DNA from 2 places in the Marinomonas sp. TI.3.20 genome. Region 1 is predicted to be linked to the other one. Evidence: predicted binding sites of a transcription regulator. Region 1 holds the regulator's gene; the other holds the start of a gene.
The links. Region 1 encodes LexA, which represses DNA repair genes until DNA is damaged. Its sites were predicted from a motif close to TACTGTNTANNTANACAGTA; they were not measured.

Region 1 (7,736 bases):
AAGTGATGTTCTAACTTCATAGCCACTCACTTAGATAGCGATTGTTATAGTGACGTGTTAACCATGTATTCACAGCGAATACTTTCCCCAACAACCTTTTCGATTTCAGGAATTAGGAACGCATCGTCTTCACTGGCAAAGCTGACAGATTTACCCATTTCACCACCACGACCAGTACGACCAATACGGTGTACATAATCTTCAGGATCTTCAGGCAAAGCATAGTTAACCACAAGCTCAATGTTGTCGACATGAATACCACGCCCCGCAACATCGGTCGCCACCAAGACTTGAATAACACCGTCTTTAAAGCCTTTTAACGTTTTAACACGCTTATCTTGAGCCACTTCGCCCGACAAGATGGCGCAATTAATATTGGCTTTTCGAAGTTTTTCATACAAATCACGCGTTTCATCACGACGATTGGCAAAGATAATGGTTCGCTGATTACCATTGTCTTCAATCAACTTTCTAAGCACTGGCCATTTCTGCTCTGCTTCAACCGTATAAATCACCTGATCGATATTCTGGTTAGTCGCTTCTTTGGGAACAACAGACACTTCTTTCGGGAAGTAGGTCCACTGAGTCGCCAACGCTTGAATATCTTTTGGGAAGGTTGCACTAAACAACATAGTTTGACGCTTTTCTTTATGTGGCGTCATACGAATAATGCTTTTAACATCTGGAATAAATCCCATAGACAGCATGCGATCGGCTTCATCCAAAACCAAACACTCGACATGACTAAGCAATACTTTCTTATGTCGCGCAAAGTCTAATAGACGACCTGGCGTAGCGACTAAAATATCTACATTTTCAGTTTCAAGCTGCTGCTTCTGCTTCTCGTAGCTCATTCCACCGACGAGTGCGACAACATTCAAATGACAGTTAGCCGTTAATTTCACAGCCTCTTCCGCGATTTGCAATGCAAGCTCACGAGTCGGCGCGATAATTAAGCCTCGAGCAAGATTATTTGCACGCTTTTCCGTCAAAGGATAATCTAGAAAATCACTAATCATAGCGATCAAAAAGGCCGCTGTTTTACCCGTTCCTGTTTGCGCCTGACCAATCAAGTCAGATCCTTTCAGAGTAATCGGTAGCGTTTCCGCTTGAATCTCACTGCAATACTCAAATCCCATTTCTGAAATAGACTTAAGCACACGATCCGGTAAATTCAAATCATGAAAGCGTGTTTTATCCGCCACTTCATCCACTTTGAAATCATCAATAGACCATACTGAGGTACCGCTATTTTGTTTAGCACCTTCCACCGGCTTATTGATAATACCTTCAGCAGATTTATCAGAAACCCCATTGGCTGGCTTACTTTCTGCTTTAAAACGCTTGTTAGAGCGACGAGGACGCTTTGGTTTTACTGTTTGTTCTGATGTAGGTTCTGTCTTTTGGTTTTCCATATTGGAATCTATATGCTTCTTATGTGTTTTTACGTTTATGTGTCTTTGCGTGGAGTGTACCTAAATGATAAGTCTTTATCACCCCTTGCTTTTCGTAAGTTATTATTGTCTGTAAGGAGGTAGGCTATTAATTAGCTGCTGCCCATATCGTTTTGTGCGCAAGCGTTTATCCAAAATATGAATTTCGCCGGAATCTGATTCGCTACGTAGCAACCTACCCGTCGCCTGCACTAAGCGTAATGATGCATCTGGAATGGTGATCTCCATGAATGGATTCCCACCACGCTTTTGAATCCATTCTGCTAACGTTGCCTCTACTGGATCATCAGGCACGGCAAACGGAATTTTTGCGATATAAACACACGTTAAATAATCACCAGGTAAATCCACCCCTTCGGCAAAGCTAGCGAGCCCAAGCAGTAAACTGCCCTTACCATCATCAATACGCGCCTTGTGCGAATCTAAAATAACGCGTTTTGACTGCTCCCCTTGCATCAATAGAATATCCTGCAATCCGGCAGAAAGAGATTTAGCCACCTCCTCCATTTGCCGACGCGAAGAGAATAGCACTAAACTGCCTTTCTTAGAATCTACTTGTTTATCAAGATATTGAACAATCTCTTGTGTGTGCTGTTCAACCCGATTGGGTTCATTTTCCATATCAGGTATGACCAGCAGACCATTTTTCTGAAAATCAAATGGGCTTAAAACTCGCAAATACTCACTTTCGTGCGGCACTCCTGAGCGCATATTAAATCGGTGGAATTGGTTTAGGGCAGTCAATGTCGCCGAGGTAACAATAGCCCCAAAACACTTATCCCACAATTGCTGACGCAATGTATGGGCCGCTAAAATAGGTGAACCACCTAATTCAATATCCTGCTCCATACCTTGCCCTGTAACCACTAACCAGCGCGCGTTCGGTGGGTAATTCTGGTCATCGACCGCCGAGTATAAACGCCACAACTCAACACTTTGCTCTAAACGCCCCAATATAACGCCCAAAATTGGCTGCCAGGTTTCAGCAGTTTCCGGCGTCACACCCATCCCTTCGTTTTGCTTGGTTTTCTTGCATTCGTCCTGAATACTTTCAATATTATTGAAAAGCTTCTGATAGGAGGTCTGCAAACTATAGGCTAGCTGCCGTAACTCATCAGGAATAACACCAAACTCAAAACGATGCTGATTATTCTCTTGATCCAAGCCCAAGCCTTGAATATAAGGCGCTAAACCTTGCTGTGCGTACTGGATGAAATTGACAATACTTTGAATCTGTTGAGGAATTTTAAGCAACAACTGCCCTGTTAAGCTAACGTCATCGGTCAACTCTTGCTTTAAGTTCACTAGATTTTTTTCGAGCTGTCGCAACCAGGTAATACTTTGTTGCAAACGAACCTCGTGACGGAAATGGCCGATTGCCTTATCAGGCAAATGATGCCCCTCGTCGAAAACATAAATAGTTTCTTTCGGCGGCGTTAAAATTGCCCCACCACCAAGCGATAAATCAGCAAGCACTAAATCGTGGTTGGCAACAATCACATCCGCGTCTTCAATTTCACCGCGCGCTTTAAAAAACGGGCACGCAGAGTAATTAGCACAGTTGCGGTTAGTGCACTGCTGATGATCCGTAGTCAAGCGGCGCCAATCTTGATCCCTAATAATGCCAGACCAATTATCCTTGTCGCCGTCCCACTCACCCTTAGATAAAGCAACATCCATCTCTTGATAAAGCGCGGTGTTAATATCATCAGATTGAAGATGTTGTTCAAACAACCCAGCAAACATATCCTCTATACCTTGCTCTTCAGAACTCAGAAAACCTTCCAAGTTATTCAAACAAAGATAACGCCCACGCCCTTTTGCTAAGGTATATTTGAAACTTAATTCGGTATGCTCTAACAGATCAGGCAATTCTTTATGGAGAATTTGTTCTTGCAAGGCTACGGTTGCCGTTGAAATAATCAACTTTAAGCCACGCGCTTTTGCAATTGGAATCGCAGCCAGACAATAAGACAGTGTTTTACCCGTCCCCGTCCCCGCCTCAACAACGGCCACATGCTTTTCGTCTAACCGCTCACCTTCGCTCCCTTGCTTTATATTTCCCAAAGTACGGGCGATTGTGCCGATCATCTGACGCTGACCAACTCTAGGTTTATGGGACTTTGCTTCCAGCGAGGCTCGGTAAGCAAGGTGAATTTGTGTTTTTAGTTCATCTGAAAGCATTTAATTTATTGAGTATCTTGAATAATGCTGTATATAATAACAGTTACTGTATAAACAACCAGATGACGCTATGATTAAATTAACCAACAGACAATCTGACGTACTAGAAACCATTCGTGAATTTATTAGCGAAACAGGTTTTCCTCCAACTCGTGCAGAAATAGCCCATCGCCTAGGGTTCAAATCTCCCAATGCCGCTGAAGAACATCTAAAAGCCCTCGCTAAAAAAGGGGCCATAGAAATGCTTTCCGGCGCATCCCGTGGCATTCGCCTGCTTGAAGACCCTGCTTTAGCAGAAAAAGCGGATGCCGGATTACCCGTTATTGGCAAGGTCGCTGCTGGGTTTCCAATTTTGGCCCAAGAAAATGTCGCGTCTCATGTTAATGTTCCAGCCGCGATGTTTTCACCTAAGGCGGATTACCTTCTTTCCGTCTCTGGCACTAGCATGAAGAACATAGGCATCATGGAAGGAGACCTACTTGCTGTTCATAAGACGACAACTGTTCGTGACGGCCAAATTGTTGTTGCTCGAATAGGCGAAGAAGTCACTGTTAAACGATTTTTCCAAAAAGGCAGCTTAATTCGCTTAGTACCGGAAAATGAAGACTTTGACGATATCATTGTAGATTTAGAAAGCGAAGAGTTTGCTATTGAAGGACTTTCAGTAGGCGTCATACGCCAAACTATTTAAATCAGAACCTTCAGCCGAAAAGCCAAAAGGCGAAGCAAATGCTTCGCCTTTTTTAATGCAATATTTTAGGCCTTACATCCATATCTTCTGGATACTCCATGTCATCACCAAACGTTTCTTCTTCCGAATAAACAAAATCAATCCCTGCATGAAACATGCATTTTGCCAGTTCAAAATAACGTTCTTTAAGATAAGACTTAGTATCATCAGAAATTGTTAATGTTGCCAAGGGCTCTGCATTCTCGCCCTCTTCGCCAGCTGGACGCAATACAATATCGCCATTGTCCAGCTCAATAATTTCTAGATAGGATTCTTTCATATTTAATACTCTGAGGATTCTTCTCTAAAACGCAACACCAACTCCGTTAGCTTAGATAAAAACACATTAACCGATGCACCGTCATCGCCGCCACGACCAATCAAGTTTGCTTCATTGGCTTTAACAAACATGGAAGAGCGGCATTCAAATTGAACCAAATAAGCTTGCTCTAATTGATTTAGCCAAGAACCAGATTGCAAAGATAAGTCATGCAGTTCGACTAATACCGGCACGACAACATCTTTATCTTTAGCTTCTTTCAACAAACCGTCAAGTTGCAAACCAGAGGTTAGTTGGTAAGCCAAACCAACCTCCTGTAGCAATCCATTCAACGCACTGCGCAAATGAAAGATTGCGGCCCCTTCCAAACTTGCGCCAAGCCAAGAACCTGCATCTTCTTGACTTTGTCGAAGAAAACGGCGTGCTGAATCCAACTTTTGATTGGTTAAACTCGCTGGAGTTGCAGCACTCATTTCTTTTTCTTACCTTCTTCAACGACCCATTGCTTACCAACATAATAGGCTTTCCAACCCGTTGGCTTACCTTCTTCTTCAGTCATCACATACTGCTCTTTCGTCTTACGACTGTAACGAATAATGGTCGGACGACCTTCGTTATCCATAACTGGAGCATTAGAGAAAAAGTGATATTTAGGATCGATCTGCTCCATGTAAGGAAGCAATTCTTTCACCAGCGGTGCTCGAGTTTCTCGCTTACGCGGAAACTGACTAGCCGCTAAAAACAAACCCGTTGCACCATCACGTAAAACGTAATGATCTTCTACTTTTAAACAAGCTAGGTCAGGCATCGGAACTGGGTCCATCTTAGGTGGCGCCGCTTCCCCGCTCTTCAAAAGCTTGCGAGTATTTTTACAATCGTCGCTGGTACAACCAAAATATTTGCCGAAACGGCCTGTCTTAAGCTGCATTTCTGAGCCACATTTATCACACTCAAGTACAGGACCATCGTACCCTTTGATCTTAAATGTACCCTCTTCCACCGCATAACCAGAACATGTTGGATTGTTACCACACACGTGTAACTTACGGTGTTCATCCATCAAATAACTGTCCATGGCAGAACCACAAATATCACAACGTCGCTTATTGATCAGCGCTTTTGATTCTGCTTCATCGTCATCTACAGCAACTGCTTCATCACCACGAGTAAGGTTAATCGTCGCTTTACAACGCTCTTTTGGTGGTAACGCATAGCCAGAACAAGACATAAATACGCCTGTACTAGCAGTTCGAATTTGCATTGACCTTCCGCAAGTAGGACAAGCAATATCGGTTGGTGTTGGCTCATTCAGCATCATCCCATCTTCAGGATCTTCTGCTTTGGCTAAGACAGCACTAAAACCATTATAAAAAGCATTGAGTGCTTCAATCCAGTTCTCACGACCTTCTGCCACTGCATCCAACTGCTCTTCCATTTGTGCAGTAAAGCTATAGTTCATGAGGGAGTGAAAGCTATCCACCAATCTTTCAGTCACAATATCGCCCATTTTTTCAGCGTAAAAGCGACGATTCTCTACTCGAACGTAACCACGATCTTGGATAGTAGAAATGATTGATGCATACGTAGAAGGACGACCAATACCACGTTTCTCAAGCTCTTTTACTAAACTGGCTTCACCAAAACGCGCCGTTGGTTTAGTAAAGTGCTGCTCTGGCAATAATGCTTCTAGAGTGAGAGTCTCACCTTTAGCAACATCTGGAAGAATATTGTCTTCGCCTTTCTTAACCACACCTTGCATAGCACGAGTGTAACCATCAAAGCGTAAAATACGTCCTTTGGCTTTAAACTCATACTCACCACTTGTTACAGTGACAGTCGTAGATGTGTATTGCGCAGGCGTCATTTGACACGCCATAAACTGAGCACGGATCAATTCATAAAGACGATGCGCGTCTTTTTCCATGCTTAACAAATCTTCTTGGCGCACACTAACATCAGAAGGACGAATCGCTTCATGGGCTTCTTGAGCCCCTTCTTTACTGCTGTAGCGAATAGGTTCTTCAGGTAAGTATTTGTCGCCAAATTTCTCAGCAATATATCCGCGTAGCGCCTCTACAGCCTCTAAACTCAAGTTAGTTGAGTCTGTACGCATATAAGTAATGTAACCACCCTCATAAAGGCGCTGAGCCAACATCATGGTCTTTTTAACGCCATAACCAAGTCGAGTACTCGCGGCTTGTTGCAAGGTAGAAGTTATAAATGGTGCTGATGGCTTACTGCTTGTCGGTTTATCTTCGCGATTACTTACTAAGTAATCGGCATCTTTCAAGCGAGCGAGATGCTCATCAGACTGCTCCTGACTCACAGGACGGTATTCTTTGCCTTGATATTTTGCTGCTGCAAATTTGATCGTATCTTTCGCTGGCGTTGTTAAATTCGCATCCAACTCCCAAAACTCATCAGGAATAAAAGCGCGTATTTCTTTTTCACGTTCAACAATCAAGCGTACTGCAACTGATTGAACGCGACCTGCGGACAAGCCACGAGCCACTTTTGCCCACAACAATGGCGACACCATAAAACCAACAACACGGTCTAAAAATCGACGTGCTTGCTGTGCATTAACACGATCCATATCAAGTTCGGATGGCGTTTCAAAAGCGGCTTGTATGGCTTTTTTTGTAATTTCGTTGAACACGACACGCTTATAGCGGCTGTCATCACCACCGATGGCCTCACGAAGATGCCACGCAATAGCTTCACCCTCTCTATCCAAATCGGTCGCGAGATAGATGGTATCGGCATTTTTGGCAAGACGTCTTAGCTCTTCAACCACTTTTTCCTTGCCCGGAAGCACTTCGTAGTGCGCTTCCCAACCATTTTCCGGGTCAACGCCCATTCGAGAAATAAGCTGCTGTCGAGATTTGCGGCGTTTATGCTCAACCTTCTCTTCTGGGCTCATCTTTCTCGTCAAAGCGGCTTGTTTTGCTCGCTCCTGCGGAGTTGATTTTGCTGTTGAACCTGTCGGCAGGTCTCGAATGTGTCCCACACTCGATTTCACAACATAATCGTTGCCTAGGTATTTATTGATGGTTTTCGCCTTAGCGGGCGATTCCACGATTACCAG
Region 2 (7,736 bases), on a different contig from region 1:
AACCTAAACATTGTTGGGTTATCCACTTTTTTGTTTATTGTAATTGTACATTTCCTAGCATTTCTTTGGCGTGAGCCAGAGTTTGATCCGTTAGCTCTAATCCACCGAGTAAACGCGCAATTTCTTGAGTACGTTCCTGATTTCTTAATTGTGCCACTTTTGAAGACGTTGCATCGTTTGCTACTTCTTTGCTTACGCGCAGATGCTGATCGCCCTGTGCGGCGACTTGCGCTAAATGGGTAACACAGAAGACTTGTCCACGTTTCCCTACACTGCGCAGCATACGACCGACAACTTCGGCAATGCCGCCACTGATACCTACATCGACTTCATCAAACACCAATGTCGGAATGATAGAGGTATGAGCTGTGACAACCTGAATCCCTAAACTAATACGAGATAATTCACCGCCTGAGGCAACCTTACGTAATGGTTGAGCGGGTTGTCCTGGGTTAGAAGCGATCATGTATTCTATTTCTTCAAAACCATTAGACGACACTTGGTTAAGAGGTTGGCAGTCAATAAAGAAACGCGCATGAGGCATACCTAGCCCATGAATTTGTTCTTCTACTTGTTTGGCAAGTGTATCTTTTGCGGCAATACGCTTTTCTGTCAATGTGGTTGCCAGTGCCGTCAGCATTTCGTAGGCACGTTCTTCGTTTTCTTTTAGTTGTTCAATGCTTTCTTCGCTGCCTTGCAGTGAATCAAGGTCTGTATCAACGGACTCTCTGAGTATGAGTAGTGCTTCTGGTAATACTTTGTGTTTACGAGCTGTGTCGTAGATGTCAGTGAGGCGCTGCTCTATTTCACTGAGTCGTTCCGGATTTTGCTCCAGTGTGTCTTGGTAATGATGTAGGCTGTCTGCGGCTTCTTGTGCTTGAATTAACGCGGCTTTCATCATCTCCAGCGCATTTTCAAGCTCTTTAGTAGCAGGGCTAATTTGGCTGGCATTTTGTAATGCTTGGTTTAACAGTGAGCAAACATTGCTTTCGTCACTATCAATTAAGATGCCGCTGGCTTGATAAGCTTTGTATTTAGAGTCTGCGATATTAGATAAAAAAGCTTGTTCATTTTCTAGTTCGACAATTTCTCCTTCTTTTAAATCTAACTGTTCTAATTCCTGCGACTGGTAAGATAAAAGCTGAATTTTGGCTTCTTGCTCCGATGAGCGATTTTGTTGTGCGGCCAGTTCGTCTTTTAGTTGGCGCCAAACGTTGTATTGTCGGCTGACCTGTTTTGATAGTTCAGTGAGTTGGCCGAATTCGTCTACTTGTTTACGTTGAGCGCTTTTTTTCAGTAATGATTGATGTTCGTGCTGACCATGAATATCAACCAAATGGCTGCCGACTTCTTTTAAGTCCCCAAGCGTACAAGGGCGACCATTAATATAGGCTTTAGATCGGCCTTCTTTGCTGATAACTCGACGTAAAATGCAATGTTGTTCGTGTTCTAGGTCCCTTTCTTCTAGCCACTCGAAGACATGAGGGTACTGAGTGATGTCGAAAGTGGCGCTAATATCGGCCTTTTTTTCTCCATGACGAACCACAGACGCATCTGTTCTGCTGCCCAAACAGAGAGATAGAGCGTCAACCATGATGGATTTACCAGCGCCTGTTTCACCGGAAATCACGGTCATGCCTGTTTTAAATTCTAAATCCAAGGCGTCAACAATAGCGAAATTGGAAATAGCGATGCTCGTTAGCATAATGGGCTCCACATAAGGAAAATATTTATATGGTTATTTATACAGTACTTGGTTGTTTTTTGACAAGTAGGGGGGAGATATTTAATTCCCTTTAAATTTATATGGTTTTGGTGTTGAAAGGTAAAAAGCTGGCCCCATATAGCCAACACAGTTAGAGAATACTTTCTGTTATTTGGAGTGAAGAAATGAGTGATCAGCAAAAAAAATCTAATTTAGAAGCGGAGCAAGATGTGAATAGCGAAGCAGAAAATCAAGCAACAGAAGGGCTTTTAGAACCTGAAGCAGAGCTTCTAGAAGAAACGCCTGAAAATGAAGAGCTTGCTAAAGCATTGGAAGAGGCGGCGCAGTACAAAGAAGCTGCACTTCGTGCTCAAGCGGATGCGCAAAATGTTCGCAGACGTGCAGAGCTAGATGTTGAGAAAGCGCACAAGTTTGGTCTAGAGAAATTTGCCAAATCCATTGTCAACGTCGCTGACAATCTTGAGCGAGCGCTAACGTCTGCGCCTGAGACTGGCGAATCTGACCCGGTTCGTGAAGGTGTTGAGTTAACGTTGAAAGATTTGTTAGAAACCTTGGCTCGTTTTGAAGTGAAGCCAGTAGACCCGCATGGCGAACCATTCAACCCAGAGTTGCACCAAGCGATTACCATGGTACCAAACCCTGAGTTAGAGCCGAACACCGTGATGGATGTTGTGCAGAAGGGTTATACGCTTCATGGCCGTATATTGCGCCCAGCAATGGTCGTTGTTTCGAGCGCAGCATAAAGACCGTCATTTTTTTGACACTAGGCGCTTGAAAAGCTCAAAAGCGTACCCAAATACAGAATTATCATTGAAATAAACGAATTTATAGGAGAGACACACCATGGGTAGAATCATTGGTATTGACTTAGGTACAACAAACTCTTGTGTTGCTGTACTAGATGGCGAAAAAGCTCGCGTAATTGAAAACGCTGAAGGCGATCGCACCACACCGTCCATCGTTGCTTTTGCTGAAGATGGTGAAGTTCTAGTTGGTCAGTCTGCTAAACGTCAAGCAGTGACTAACCCAACAAACACATTGTTTGCTGTTAAGCGCTTGATCGGCCGTAAATTTAAAGATGCGGTTGTTCAGAAAGATATCTCTATGGTGCCTTACAAAATCGTAGCGGCCGATAACGGCGACGCTTGGGTTGAAGTAAAAGGCGAGAAGAAAGCACCACCACAAATTTCTGCTGAAGTTCTTAAGAAAATGAAGAAAACAGCAGAAGATTACCTAGGCGAGAAAGTAACAGAAGCGGTAATTACTGTTCCTGCTTACTTTAACGACTCTCAGCGTCAAGCAACTAAAGATGCGGGTAAAATTGCTGGTCTAGAAGTTAAACGTATTATCAACGAGCCAACAGCGGCAGCGTTGGCTTACGGCCTAGACAAGAGTACAGGCGACTCTACTATCGCGGTTTATGACCTTGGTGGTGGTACCTTCGATATCTCTATCATCGAAATCGCCGATGTAGATGGTGAGAAACAATTCGAAGTATTGTCTACCAATGGTGATACTTTCCTAGGTGGTGAAGATTTCGATATGCGTGTTATCGAGTTCTTAGCCTCTGAATTTAAGAAACAGTCTGGTATTGATCTACACAACGATCCACTAGCGCTACAACGTTTGAAAGAAGCGGGTGAAAAAGCGAAAGTTGAGTTGTCTTCTTCTTCTCAAACAGAAGTTAACTTACCTTACATCACTGCTGATGCTACAGGCCCTAAACACTTGAACGTTAAATTGACTCGTTCTAAGTTGGAGTCTTTGGTTGAAGAGCTTGTAATGAACTCTCTTGAGCCTTGCCGTCAAGCATTGAAAGATGCCGATCTGAAAGCTTCTGATATCGATGAAGTTATCTTGGTTGGTGGTCAAACTCGTATGCCTCTTGTGCAAGCGAAAGTGACTGAGTTCTTCGGTAAAGAACCACGTAAAGACGTGAACCCTGATGAAGCGGTTGCTATTGGCGCATCTATTCAAGGCGCGGTACTTTCTGGTGATGTAAAAGACGTTCTTCTTCTAGACGTTACACCATTGTCTCTAGGTATCGAGACTATGGGTGGTGTTATGACGGCATTGATCGAGAAAAACACTACGATTCCTACTAAGAAATCGCAAACTTTCTCTACTGCTGAAGACAATCAAAATGCAGTAACTATCCATGCATTGCAGGGTGAGCGTAAACAAGCGTCTCAGAATAAGTCTCTAGGTCGTTTCGACTTGGCTGACATTCCGCCAGCTCCACGTGGCGTGCCACAAATCGAAGTAAGCTTCGACCTTGATGCCAATGGTATCTTGAGTGTGTCTGCGAAAGATAAAGCGACGGGTAAAGAACAGTCTATCGTTATCAAATCTTCTTCAGGTCTTAGTGATGAAGAAGTTGAAAAAATGGTTCAGGATGCTGAAGCAAACGCAGAAGAAGATCGTAAGTTTGAAGAGCTTGTACAAGTTCGCAACACGGCTGATGGTATGATTCACGCAACTCGCAAAACTTTGACTGATGCTGGCGATAAAGCAACAGAAGAAGAGAAAACAGCGATTGAAACTGCGATTACTGAACTTGAAGAAGCATTAACATCTAACGACAAAGAGAAGATCGAAGAGAAAACCAATGCGTTGACTCAAGCGTCTGGCTCTTTGGCTCAGAAGATGTATGCAGAAGCTGAAGGTGCTCAAGCTGGCGCTCAACCAGGTGCTGAAGAAGCTACTTCTGGTAAAGCTCAGGACGATGCAGTAGATGCTGAATTCGAAGAAGTAAAAGAAGATAAAAAATAAGCCGTAACGCTTGTTTTGATTACCCTAACTTTATGGGTTGATATAGCGAACACGGTTTTAGGACCGTGTTTTGCTATTTGTAAACCGGTGAATAAAGTTAGGTCTATAAAAGCTTTATGACTCTTTTAACTGAGAATCTTTTATCCAGTTATTAACGACAAGTTTTTCTTTCAAATTTTTAATTCAGACTTTATCAATTCAGGAATGCCAGCGATGAGCAAAAGAGACTATTACGACGTTCTTGGGGTGGCCAAAGGCGCGGATAAAAAAGACATCAAAAAAGCTTATCGCTCTTTAGCGAATAAGTACCATCCAGATAAAAACCCAGACAATGCCGAATCATTAGAAAAATTTAAAGAAGTCGCGGAAGCTTACGAAATCTTATCGTCTGATGATAAGCGTGAAGCGTATGACCGTTTTGGTCATGAAGGCGTTAATGGCCAAGGCGGCGGCTACGGCGGTGGTGCTGGCGCTGGTGGTTTTAGTGATATTTTTGGTGATGTATTTGGTGATATTTTTGGCGGAGGAGGCGGTGGCGGTGGTCAAAGCCGTACACGTCGAGGTTCCGATTTACGTTACACATTAGAGTTAGATCTTGAACAAGCCGTTTGGGGTTGCGATGAAAAAATTCGTATTCCTACTTTGGTTAATTGTAAACCTTGTGATGGTTCTGGCGCCAAGAAGGGCTCGAAACCGAAGACCTGTAATACCTGTGGTGGTGCTGGTCAAGTTCGTATGTCGCAAGGCTTCTTTTCTGTACAGCAGGCTTGTCCTGAATGTCACGGTCAAGGTCAGGTTATTTCTAACCCTTGTCCTGAGTGTCATGGTCAAGGTCGTATTCAAGAATACAAAACGCTTAATGTTAAAATTCCAGCGGGTGTTGATACGGGTGACCGTATTCGTCTTTCTGGGGAAGGAGAAGCCGGAGCACATGGTGGCCCAGCGGGTGATTTGTTTGTTCAGGTCTCTGTTAAGCCGCATAGCATCTTTGAACGCGATGGTGCTAACTTGTACTGCGAAGTACCGATTAGCTTTACAACAGCGGCACTAGGTGGCGAAATTGATGTTCCTACTTTAGACGGTCGTGTGCGACTGAAAGTGACGGCTGAGTGTCAGAGCGGGAAGTTGTTCCGTCTGCGAAATAAAGGTGTTAAGCCTGTTCGTGGTGGTCCACAAGGTGACTTGATTTGTAAGGTTGCAGTGGAAACGCCCGTGAATTTGACGGCACGCCAGAAAGAATTACTTACTGAACTTGCTGATAGTATGGGCGATGAAACGGATCACTCTCCTAAGCAGAAGAGCTGGTTTGATGGTGTAAAACGTTTCTTTGATGATATTAAAAAGTAATGGTTTGATCTTACTTAAAAGTATTAAAAAGGCGCTTATTTAGCGCCTTTTTCTTTGAGTAAAAAATCGATATGACTGCGTAATAGGTTAGCCGCATTGGTGAAACTTTTATTATTCGGAATAATAAAGTCTGCTTTTCCCCGAATATCGATGGTTTTTAATGACGCTTGACGGACGTGACGCATATAGCGACTTGTCACTTCATTTACATTGCGACCGCGCTCAGCGATGTCACGCTTAAGGCGACGAACAATGGCAATGTCCATGTCAGTATCGACATAAAACAGATAGTCTACAGCATCACGAATACCTGCATCTTGGAACATCATGTGACCTTCGACGAGGACGATATGTGTTGGCTCAAGGTTTCGGTAACCTACGCGTTTGTGCTGTGAATGGTCATACTCAGGGATTTCATTTGGCTGCTGTCGGTTTTTGCAATTATGAATGGCTAACGTTAAGCTCTCTATGTCCAATGAGCTTAAGTCATCAAAATTGTAGACATCAGGGTCTATACTGCCGCATCCGTTATAAAAACTGTCCTGGCATAAAACAGTGATTTTATCACCTTGGCCTTCGGCTAATAGTGAACAAAGTCGGCTTTTTCCACTGCCAGATACCCCTGTGATGCCAATAACAAGCGCCATGTATTACCTCAGTCAATAAATTGATGCGTCTCTCAATATGAGAGGCTTGAATGGCGGAGGATATTAGCAGATTTTCCTAGCCTCTGCTTGTCTTGAATCTAGAAAATTCGGTGTACTTATTAACCAGTTTAGCTTGTTTTTAGGGTAAGTAAATGAGGCATGTCTTTTGCTTTAAGGGGCTGCTGGAGTCAAAAAGTCATATAATAGTAACGCGGCTAAGGTAATCTTAGTGGCTAGTTTGAGTGCGAGTAAAATTGAATTCTTGATCGCTAAATTCTATCAATGTACTGTTCTATTTAGCCGCTTATAGCAGGATTGGTCGTTGTGTCTTTGAAAGGGAATGTATTGATGTTTAAGCGTTTTATTTCAATTGTTTTGTCTGTATTTATTTTGTTTTCTTTATCTGAGGTCAGCTTTGCCGCTGATAACTCAACTGATCGTCAAACAACACCAATTGCAGAGCAAGGTGCTGAGTTATTTGGCTTAAAAGTGAATAATCTGAGTAAGGAGAGTCTTGAAAAACGCCTTGCGACAATGGGGTTGCAGCCTTATCCATCTTATAAAAAGGATGTAGCGACGTACAGTCTGGGCCCTGATGGGATTCTGGGCGTCAAAGAGTTGAGCATTGCCTTTAATGACGACGACTACCTTATAAAAGCAACGATGTCAGGTGTGGTGAAAAGTAGTGAAAAGCGTCAGTCACTTGGGCGTTTACTGGTAAAAAAATATGGTACGCCTAATATTGGTTTTGTACGCAATGGTTATGGGCGGGCAAAATGGGTTTTTAAGGATGGAACCTATGTAGAGCTCCACAATACGACCTTTAATGTATTGGTTATCTACGTGGACCAGCAACCGAAGGTGCCTTCAGAGTCCGGACAAATTGACGTAGAAGCTTTGTACGAGAAAAATGAACAATCTAAACCTTAAATAAAGCACTCTCTAAAATATTGAAATAGTAGAAAAATGATAATACTGGATTTAAATGTACGTTTTGCTCATTTCATGCAACCTCACTTGCATGAAATATCTCTGGCAATAGTCGCAACTTGTCTCGTTATTTATGGGGATAAAGTGAATGGTTTCTTAAAACGAGCGATTTCTTCTTGGATGTTTGTTGCCCGGGTGATGGCCTTTATTTTGATGTGTACTTTTGGTTATGGCCTACTGACATTATGGAGTCAACCATTGGTGTATTGGCTAATTTCTCAGGTCGATTATCTTTATAGGCCTCTTCTGGTTGT

Region 2: a site for LexA is predicted at 1,733-1,752, ahead of recN (DNA repair protein RecN). Genes of this name have one in related genera too.

What each region holds. Positions count from the first base shown of each region.
Region 1 covers NZ_JBAKAS010000020.1:14,891-22,626, forward strand. The annotation lists gene V6259_RS16735 (protein adenylyltransferase SelO) at 1-20, opposite strand, end outside; gene V6259_RS16740 (DEAD/DEAH box helicase) at 45-1,415, opposite strand; gene dinG (ATP-dependent DNA helicase DinG) at 1,518-3,638, opposite strand; gene lexA (transcriptional repressor LexA) at 3,709-4,329, shown strand; gene V6259_RS16755 (hypothetical protein) at 4,382-4,648, opposite strand; gene V6259_RS16760 (DUF6586 family protein) at 4,651-5,121, opposite strand; gene topA (type I DNA topoisomerase) at 5,118-7,736, opposite strand, start outside.
Region 2 covers NZ_JBAKAS010000005.1:167,214-174,949, reverse strand. The annotation lists gene recN (DNA repair protein RecN) at 35-1,705, opposite strand; gene grpE (nucleotide exchange factor GrpE) at 1,891-2,469, shown strand; gene dnaK (molecular chaperone DnaK) at 2,570-4,498, shown strand; gene dnaJ (molecular chaperone DnaJ) at 4,712-5,845, shown strand; gene V6259_RS07695 (uridine kinase family protein) at 5,881-6,492, opposite strand; gene V6259_RS07690 (uridine kinase) at 6,841-7,422, shown strand; gene V6259_RS07685 (DUF3392 domain-containing protein) at 7,459-7,736, shown strand, end outside.